One region of the Pantoea sp. F_5 genome, then DNA from elsewhere that is predicted to be linked to it. Evidence: predicted binding sites of a transcription regulator. Region 1 holds the regulator's gene; the other holds the start of a gene.
What was found. The regulator CRP, encoded in region 1, controls carbon source genes, mostly activating them, when cyclic AMP is high. The targets are predictions, from matches to a motif close to ATGTGANNNNNNTCACAT.
Positions count from the first base shown of each region.

Region 2: F3I44_RS12715 (nucleoside-specific channel-forming protein Tsx) is a predicted target of CRP. The motif match lies at 2,336-2,353, and genes of this name have one in related genera.

Region 1 is NZ_VWUO01000006.1:17,971-22,893, reverse strand. Features, by position in the region: gene F3I44_RS09565 (YccS/YhfK family putative transporter) at 1-941, opposite strand, end outside; gene crp (cAMP-activated global transcriptional regulator CRP) at 999-1,631, opposite strand; gene F3I44_RS09555 (OsmC family protein) at 1,935-2,339, shown strand; gene F3I44_RS09550 (phosphoribulokinase) at 2,876-3,745, opposite strand; gene F3I44_RS09545 (YheU family protein) at 3,807-4,025, opposite strand; gene F3I44_RS09540 (hydrolase) at 4,030-4,923, opposite strand, start outside.
Region 2 is NZ_VWUO01000008.1:133,409-138,331, forward strand. Features, by position in the region: gene F3I44_RS12705 (response regulator) at 256-915, shown strand; gene F3I44_RS12710 (HAMP domain-containing sensor histidine kinase) at 912-2,267, shown strand; gene F3I44_RS12715 (nucleoside-specific channel-forming protein Tsx) at 2,545-3,411, shown strand; gene yjdN (VOC family metalloprotein YjdN) at 3,535-3,972, opposite strand; gene F3I44_RS12725 (LysR family transcriptional regulator) at 4,046-4,923, opposite strand, start outside.

The sequences.
Region 1 (4,923 bases):
CCCACCGGATTATCGGGATGCTGATGGGCGATTTTCTCCAGCGCGCCGAGCTGTTTATCCATCGCAAAGCGGTCGGGTAACTGGTGATAAAGAATGTTATCTGCCAGCACCCGCAACCGGGCCGAGATGGTTTTGGCATTCCAGCGGATCACCGCTTCAGCATGGCTCTGCTCTACCAGCTTCTGTACTTCTTCCGGCCGATGCAGGCTGACCGAGATATGCTCCTGCAGATCGAGCGCCACCTGGAAAGCGCGCGTTAGCCGCTTATGGCTGTGATCGCGGCTTGCCGACAGCATGTGCATCTGCTGATAACAGGTGTTGATCAGATCGACCACTTTCTGCTGGTGAGCCAGCAGCGGCGGCAGCGCTTTTTCGGGATCGGTCAGCTGCGTCAGCAGGGTATATTTGGCGTCACAGTAGTTGGCCAGCTCGCGGTAAATCAGGCTCAGGCTCTCCCGCATCGGCTGCTCTTTCCACAGCCAGAACCAGAACCAGTTAAATATCCCATACCAGAGTGTGCCGCCGATATAGAGCAGCGGAGTGACATAGATGGGCATGCGGCCAATCAGGCTGAGGGTAAAGATGGCGGCAATAAGCGTACCGGGCAGCAGACGGCCGTGCAGCGGGCTAATCTCACCGGTGACGCCAAGCAGCAAAGGCATAGCGAAGAGGATCAGCGGCAGTGGAATCGCATGCAGGGTGAGCCACTGGATCAGAAAGCTGCCGAGGGCAAACAGGCTGCCGCCCACAATCAGACGTTTGAAAAAGCGTTTATGCGGAGTATCGAGACCGGCGATATTGCAGCAGGCGGGCACTAATGAGAACAGCAGACCTTTTTGCAGGTCGCCAGCCAGCCAGCCCAACGCGACCGGCAGGCAGAGCACCAGCGTTTGCCGCAAGGCGTAGTTAACTTCAGGATGATAAATGATTCGACGCCACATCGGCCCAACACAAACAATAACGGCGTGATGTTGCCATCACGCCGTGGATGACAGGAGTTAGCGGGTGCCGTAAACGACGATGGTTTTACCGTGTGCGGAGATCAGGTTCTGATCTTCCAGCATCTTCAGAATACGGCCCACGGTTTCACGTGAACAACCCACAATCTGGCCAATTTCCTGACGAGTGATTTTAATTTGCATGCCGTCGGGATGCGTCATGGCATCTGGCTGCTTCGCCAGGTTAAGCAGGGTCTGAGCAATGCGTCCGGTGACGTCGAGGAAAGCGAGGTTACCCACTTTTTCAGACGTGACCTGCAGGCGACGCGCCATCTGCGAGGAGAGTCGCATCAGGATGTCGGGATTCACCTGGATCAGCTGACGGAATTTCTTGTAAGAAATCTCCGCGACTTCGCACGCGCTTTTCGCACGTACCCAGGCGCTGCGCTCCTGACCTTCTTCGAACAGGCCAAGCTCACCAATAAAATCGCCCTGATTCAGGTAGGAAAGAATCATCTCTTTGCCTTCTTCATCTTTAATCAGAACCGCGACGGAACCTTTCACGATGTAGTAAAGCGTTTCTGCTTTTTCACCTTGGTGAATCAGCGTACTTTTGGATGGATACTTGTGAATATGGCAATGGGACAGGAACCATTCGAGTGTAGGGTCTGTTTGCGGTTTGCCGAGAACCATTCGCTATTATCCTCTGTTGTAATCGTGCCCAAAATACAGGGGGCAGTTTTCCCTGTCAGGCGGTGAAAGCTTCAAGCGTTTCCTTTTCAGGAAATTATTCGGGCCGCATCAGGCGCAGTGCGCTTCATTCTTCCCGGCTTCGCCATCGGGTGACGAAAAATATTTTCAGCACTGTTTGTAGCACAGCTTTTGCCGACTGTCTTCTGTTGTCTCGCTTCAGCTACAGGCGGATTTCTCTGGATTGCTGTTTACCAGGTGAAAGCGTACTCTGGCGACAAAACAGCGTATTCCGGAGCAAAAATCATGCAGGCAAGAGTGAAATGGGTAGAAGGGCTGACATTCCTTGGAGAATCCTCATCCGGCCATCAGATACTGATGGATGGCAATTCGGGTGATAAAGCGCCCAGCCCAATGGAGATGGTGCTGATGGCGGCAGGTGGATGCAGCGCGATTGACGTGGTATCAATTCTGCAAAAAGGCCGCAACGATGTGGCTGATTGTGAAGTAAAACTGACCTCAGAACGTCGTGAAGAAGCACCGCGAATCTTTACGCACATCAACCTGCATTTTATCGTGAGTGGCAAAGCGCTCCAGGATAAAGCGGTCTCACGCGCCGTCGATCTTTCGGCAGAGAAATACTGCTCTGTGGCCATCATGCTGGGTAAAGGTGTGACGATTACGCATAGCTATGAGGTGATTGAGCTGTAGTATCTGAAAACGACCATTAACGGCCCGTGCAACATTGGGCGGCGGTAAGATCGAGCCTGCGCAGAAAACCGGGCCAGATCGGAAAGTCGCTTAAACCATCCCTGGGCGCTCGGCCCACGCGATTACGCACCTCATCCCTGAAGTGCGCCTGTAGCCGGGCCAACGCGTTGCGTTGTTCAAAAACGCTCCCGGCGTTTTTATCCCTGGCGTGGGACGCTTTCCTCTTCTGACCCGGTTCCCTGCGTGTTGAGCTTATATGCTGCTGTCAGATTCTTTGTGATCAGGGTCTGTCTGAAGCGAGCTCCCTGAAACCGGATGTGGCTGCCGGACGTGAAGCGAAGGGAGCATACACCTGTAGCAAAGCATAGCGGGCCAGGGATGGCCCGCGCTGAGCCTGCCAGGGATGGCGGTTTTGCGTCTTTGCGAAAGGCGTATGCTCCCTGAAGCCTGCTCAGCAGCAAGCCTTTATCCGCAGAAAAGCCGGTTTTACATTTTTGCGAAAGGCATCTGCTGTCTGAGGGTTTTTTGCTGACCTCTTACTCTATCCGCTTACCTTCCATCAGCCGCTTCACCAGCGGCCCCATGATCAGCTCCATGGCCAGACCCATTTTGCCGCCAGGCACCACCAGCGTATTGATGTGCGAGATAAACGACCCCTGCAGCATCGCCAGCAGATAGGGGAAGTCGATATCCTCCAGTCCCTGAAAGTGAATCACTACGAAGCTCTCATCCAGTGACGGAATGGTGCGGGCAGCGAACGGGTTGGAAGTATCAATGGTTGGAACGCGCTGAAAGTTGATATGGGTACGTGAGAACTGGGGCGTAATGAAGTTGATGTAATCCTCCATCGACCGCACCACCGAATCCATTACTGCTTCACGTGAATGACCGCGCTCGCCAGTGTCGCGCACCAGTTTCTGAATCCACTCCAGGTTAACAATCGGTACCACGCCCACCAGCAGATCGACCTGTTCCGCCACGTTGTGCTGCGCCGTCACCACACCGCCATGCAATCCTTCATAAAAAAGAATATCGGTGTTCTGCGGTAGCGGCTGCCAGGGGGTAAAGGTGCCGGGCACCTGATTCCAGGGCACCGCCTCATCGTAAGTGTGCAGATATTTACGCGACTGCCCCTGCCCACTGTGGCCATACTCTTTAAAGCTCTGCTCAAGCAGGCCAAAGTCATTGGCTTCCGGGCCAAAGTAGCTGATGTGACGTCCTAAATCGCGCGCCTTACGAATCGCCATATCCATTTCCGGGCGGGTAAAGCGGTGAAAACTGTCACCTTCCAGCTCCGCTGCATGCAGGTCAAGCTGCTGGAAGATTTTGCGGAACGCCAGGCTGGTGGTGGTGGTTCCTGCGCCGCTGGAACCGGTCACCGCGATAATGGGATGACGAGCAGACATAGAAAAGCTCCCTGTGTGGTCGGGCAATGAGCATTGTTATCATGAAATGCCCGCCGGTGCATCAGCCGCGAAATTCTTTACGCGGCATGATGTTGACCGATTCATGCAGTTCCGACCATACCAGTACCACTTCACCGGTTTCCAGCTGGCGTCGCACATCAGCCACCTTGTCCAGCAGGCTACGTTCATGCTCGCCATAGTCAGTGCCTTCACGCAGCACAAAGGTTTCAATCAGATTTTCAAGGGTCTCAGGTGAGACCTGTTGCCAGGGAATAATCACGAGATCAGTTATCCAGAAAAGGGGCGATCCACTGCGGGATGCGCTGTTCCAGCCACATTTCAGGCTGGCGTAACGTCCCGCCGACAAAACCGACGTGGCCGCCGTGTGGTGTCAGTTGATAAGTAATAGTGGCAGATAATTGGCTGCTGTGCGGGATCACCTCATCACTCATAAAAGGATCGTCTTTGGCGTGGATGATCAGCAGCGGTTTCTTTGCGTGCTGCAGCCAGGGCATGGCGCTGGCCCGATGATAGTAATCGGCCGCATCGACAAAACCGTGGGCGCGGGCGGTAATCGCATCATCAAAATCGCGCAGTCGCCGCAGCGCTTTTAACTGCGCCAGATTGACTGGCAGCGTATCCGGCCAGGCGTGCAGTTTGCGGCGGGCATTTTTCTTCAGCTGCGCCAGCAAATAGTATTGATAGAAGCGTGAGAAGCCGCGTTCCAGTTTTACGCTACACGGCTCCAGCTGCAGCGGGGCGGAGACAATGACGCCCGCCTCCACTTCAGCAGCTGCGCCCTGCTGGCCCAGCAGGCAGCCCAGCATATTGCCGCCCAGTGAAAAACCGACGGCGACGGTCGGCACCTGGCCCCAGCGGATACGCAGCCAGTGCAGAAAAAAGCGGGCATCTTCCGTTTCGCCGGAGTGATAGATGCGATTGAGCCGGTTAGGTTCGCCGCTGCAGCCGCGAAAATGCATCACCACTGCCAGCCAGCCGCGCGCACGGCAGATGTTCATCAGGCCATGAATATAGGGGCTGTGAAAGCTGCCCTCCAGCCCATGAAACAACACGACACGCGGTTTATGCTGCGCCTGTTGTGGATCTTCGCTCCAGGCGAGATCGACAAAGTCGCCATCCGGCAGATCGAGCCGCTGCCAGTGAGGCGCGAACGTGAC
Region 2 (4,923 bases), on a different contig from region 1:
TAGGGTTCTGATTGAGCACTGTAGATGCAGCCAACGCCGCGACAGTGCGAAGTATGACGGCCGCGGTCCGCCAAAATAATTCGTGCTGTAGCAAGGCGGCAAATGCGCGAATCCCCAGGAGCTGAAATTGGTCAGTGACTGGGGTGAGCAAAAGCAGCCAACGCCGCGACAGTGCGAAGTATGACGGCGGAAGGATAATTCTGGCCTAACAATTGGTGAGTAAACTCTCTCTTATCTTTATGAAGGAGATCAGCCATGCGCGTGTTACTGGTTGAAGATGATGAAATGATCGGCGCGAACCTGCAGCAGGCACTGCAGGGCGCGGGCTGGTCAGTAGATTGGGTGCGCGATGGCGTTTATGCCCAAAATGCCTGGAGCGAAGGCGGCTACAGTTGCGTGCTACTCGATCTCGGCTTACCGCGCGATGACGGTCTGCAGGTGCTGCGCCGGGCGCGCGGCCGCGGCGACGCGACGCCAGTGCTGATTCTTACCGCGCGCGACACGGTCGCGCAGCGGATACAGGGACTCGATAGCGGTGCGGACGACTACCTGCTTAAACCGTTCGATCTCCAGGAAGTGATGGCCCGGATGCGCGCCATTACGCGACGCAGCCACGGTGCAGCAGACTCGGTGCTGGGCAGCGGCGATGTCCAACTGGATATGATGACCCGCGAGGTGCTCTACAAAGGCCAGCGCGAGCAGCTGACGGCACGGGAATATGCCCTGCTCTACGCGCTGCTGGAGCGGCCGGGTGCTATTCTGTCGCGTGAGCAGCTGGAAAACCGTATCTACGGCTGGGGCGATGAAGTCAGCAGCAACGCGGTCGATGTGCTGATCCACGGGATGCGGCGTAAGCTGGACAACGACGTGATCCGTAACGTGCGCGGACTGGGCTGGCGGGTTCCGGCAATATGAAACCTTTCACCTTTATGCGCTCACTGCGCAACAAACTTCTCTCTACCCTGCTGATTATTCATCTGCTGATGATCGGCGGCGTCACCTGGTATTTTTTCAGCTGCTACGGCGATATGGTCGGCACAATGAAGGACGATCAGCTGGCAAAAATCGCTGATGCCTGGTCCACCAATAAACAGATGCCCGCCCTGATGCCAATGCTTATCGCGCCGGACAAGGCAAAGAGCGCCTTTGTGGTTCAGCTCTGGGACGATCAGGGCCAGTTGCGGGCCAGCTCATGGCCGGAGTTGCAGGCCCCGCTGCAAAATCAGCGCGGGTATCACGATGTGCATGTGGGACAGTGCGACGACTGCGAATGGCGTATTTTTACCCGGCCCGGCATGCCCGGCAGCGAGATTAAAACCATCCAGGTCATGCACAACCTCAGCTACATGAAAGCCTCGATGGTGAAGCGGGCGCTGTCGGCGATCATTCCGATGATCCTGATGATGCCGCTGTCGCTGCTGGTGATCTGGCTGGTGGTGCGTAAGATCACGCGCGATCTGCAGGTCGCTTCACGGCAGATTGCGGCGCAGGAAACCCATCATCCACATAATGTCTCACCGGAGGGCTTACCGGATGAGATTCTGCCGCTGGTAGCCGCTTACAACTCGCTGCTGAGTAAGCTACGTGACGCCTGGTCGTCGCAGCGTCAGTTCCTGGAAGATGCTGCCCATGAGCTGCGTACACCAGTAACAGCGGTGACGTTACAACTGGAAAATTTGCGTCAGCACATCCAGCCCGGCGAAGCGAGCCGTCAGTTCAGCCAGCTGGAAGCGGGCGTCACGCGTACCCGGCACCTGGTCACACAGTTACTCAATGTCTCACGCCAGGATGACCAGAGCGTGGTGGCCAGTGTGGAGCATATTGAGCTGGAAGATCTGCTGAAAGAGAGCATTGAGCAGCTGATGGTGGTGGCGGACAAACGCGGCATTGATATCGGCTTTAATGGCTCAACGCAGTACCGTCTGCAGGCCAGCCGTTCCGAATTGCGCAGCCTGTTCGATAACCTGATCGGTAACGCTATGTTGCACACGCCGGAAGGCAGCCTGGTCGATGTGCTACTGCATCGGGTCGCGGGCAAAACGGTGGTCGATATTGTCGATAATGGACCGGGCATGCCGGAATCCTTTATCGAACGCGCGTTCGACCGTTTTACCCGTTCGCCTGATGTCAAAGCCCAGGGCAGCGGGCTGGGACTTTCCATTGTGCGTAACGTCGCACAGAAACATCAGATTCACGTCGCCCTTTCCAACTGCCTGACGCCACAGGGGGCTGTTTGTGGTTTGCAGGTTCGCGTCACCCTTCCCTGATCCCGCCTGTTTGATCACGAACCAGACAACGTAAACGGTTGCCTGGTTCCGTTCGATCCCGGTCATTATTGTGAAGCGCATCACATTTTAGCTGAATTGTAATGCAACACTTTTTGACAAACGTGAGCAAAATCTATTTTCTATCGATCTGTTACAGGCACGCTACGCGGGCTGAAGAACTGGCTGTTTTTTGCTGAATACCTCACTCCCCTCCAGGGACCGACTTCTCTCTGACTGCGTCTGCTGTGCGGCGGTCAAAAGCATGTGGCTGATGATAATGAAATTTAAAACGTTGATAGCAGGTGCCGTGCTGGCATGTTCATTGAGTGGTGCTGCGCAGGCTGCTGAAAGCGATCCGCAGTACCTCTCCGACTGGTGGCATCAGAGCGTTAACGTGGTAGGCAGCTACCACACGCGTTTCGGACCGCAGTTTAACAACGACGTTTATCTGGAATATGAAGCGTTTGCGAAGAAAGAGTGGTTCGATTTCTATGGCTATCTGGACGTGCCTAACTTCTTCGGCGTGGGCAACAGCAATGCCAACGGCGTGTTCGACCACGGTTCACCGATGTTTATGGAGATTGAACCGCGCTTCTCTATCGACAAACTGACCGGCACCAGCCTGGCTTTTGGTCCGTTCAAGGAGTGGTATTTCGCCAATAACTATATCTACGATATGGGCCGCAACAGCGACAACCGTCAGAATACCTGGTATATGGGTCTGGGCACCGATATCGATACGCATAGCGATGTCGGCCTGTCGCTGAACGTCTATGCCAAATATCAGTGGGAAAACTATGGCGCGGCGAACGAAAACAGCTGGGATGGCTATCGCTTCAAGGTGAAATACTTCGTGCCTATCACCCAGCTGTGGGGCGGTAATCTGGGCTATGTGGGCTTCACCAACTTCGACTGGGGTTCTGACCTCAACGAGAAAGGCGGTTCATCACGTACCAGCAACTCCATCGCCTCCAGCCACATTCTGTCACTGGGTTACGATCACTGGCATATTTCTGCGGTGGCGCGTTACTTCCACAACGGCGGACAGTGGGCAGATGGTCAGGAGCTGAACTTCGGCAAAGGACCATTTGAAGTGAAATCGACTGGCTGGGGTTACTACCTGGTGGCGGGTTATAACTTCTGATAATGATAACGGGCGGCTGAAAAAAGCGCCCGTTGCGCAGGAAAACTGGCCTGGGGCGTTAATTCCTCCAGGCCAGCTTTTGAGAGGCAGGTTTAACAACTCAGTCCTGCATCTTACCTTCGGTTATTCCTGTGGCTTCTCAACGTTGATGCGCCATGGAATGTTGAACTTATCAATGAACATCGCGAATCCGTTCGACCAGAATGTCTCCTGCCACTCCGTTGTCACCTTGCCGCCTGCCGACAATTTCTCAAACCAGGCTTTGCCCTCTTCAACATCATTGGTAGAAAGACTGACCGCGTAACCGGCATGTTCAGACGCGGGCGGCTTCTCAGTGTTGCCGTCGCTCAGCATCAGCTCACCGTCACCGATACGCAGCTGGGCATGCATGATCTTTTCTGGCGGCTGCGGCGCTGCGGACTGATCGCCGACCTGCTCACCCTGATCCGGCATGTCACCAAATTTCATTTTGGAGAGCAGCTCTCCCCCGGTCGCCTGCAGGTAAAAGTCGATAGCCTCTTCACAACGGCCATAGAGAAACAGATAAGGACTGACTTGCATCGTAACCTCTATTTGTCGGGTGGATTTTTTACAGTACCTCTACAGTGTAGACGATCGGCTTTACTCACTGATTTTAATGACAATAACGCCGAAAGAGTTGCGCCATATAACTGCTCATCGGCGTCAACGCGGTGTCTTTGCGCTGGATCAGGTAGAAGATCGCTTTCGGCAGAGGCTCGTCGAGCGTCAGCGCCACCAGCGACCGCCCCAGAATGGGATCGTCAATCACGTCGACCGACAGAATGCTGATGAAATCGCTTTGCGCCACCAGGCTGGTGCAGGCCATAAAGGTTTCACAGGTCACCACGATTTTGGGTGCCATGCCGCGCTCGCCAAACAAATCGTGCAGCAGGCGATAGTAACTCCCTTTCGGCGTTGGCATCGTCCAGTCCGCCTGCTGTAACGCCGCCAGAGAACGGGCCTTTTCCAGCGGGTGGCCTTTACGCACCACCACTTTATACTCGCGCTCCATTACCCTTTCATACATCAGCTCCTGATCGAGATGGCTCTGATCGTAGGTGTTGATGGTGAAATCGAGCGCCCCCTGACGCAGTTCATGCACCATCGACACCAGCTGGCCTTCAACGATGCGTACCTTAACCAGCGGGTATTCGCGATGAAACTGGTTTATCACCTGCGGCATGATGGTGCGCGCCACGCTGCCACCCACGCCGATGTTCACCTGACCGCCACCCAGCCCCAGTCGCTGCTGGATATCCTCTTCTGCAACCCGCAGCTCAGCCAGCACCAGGCTGGCATGGCGAAAAAAGTTATCACCGATATCGGTCAGTACCACGCCCTGCTGGCGGCGGATAAACAGCTTTGCTCCCAGCTCTCGCTCCAGTTCCTGAATCGCTTTGGTTAACGCCGGTTGCGACAGCCCGGAAAGACGGCTTGCCGCCCGGATACTGCCCTGTCGCGCCACGTCAGTGAAGGCACGCAGCTGATGAA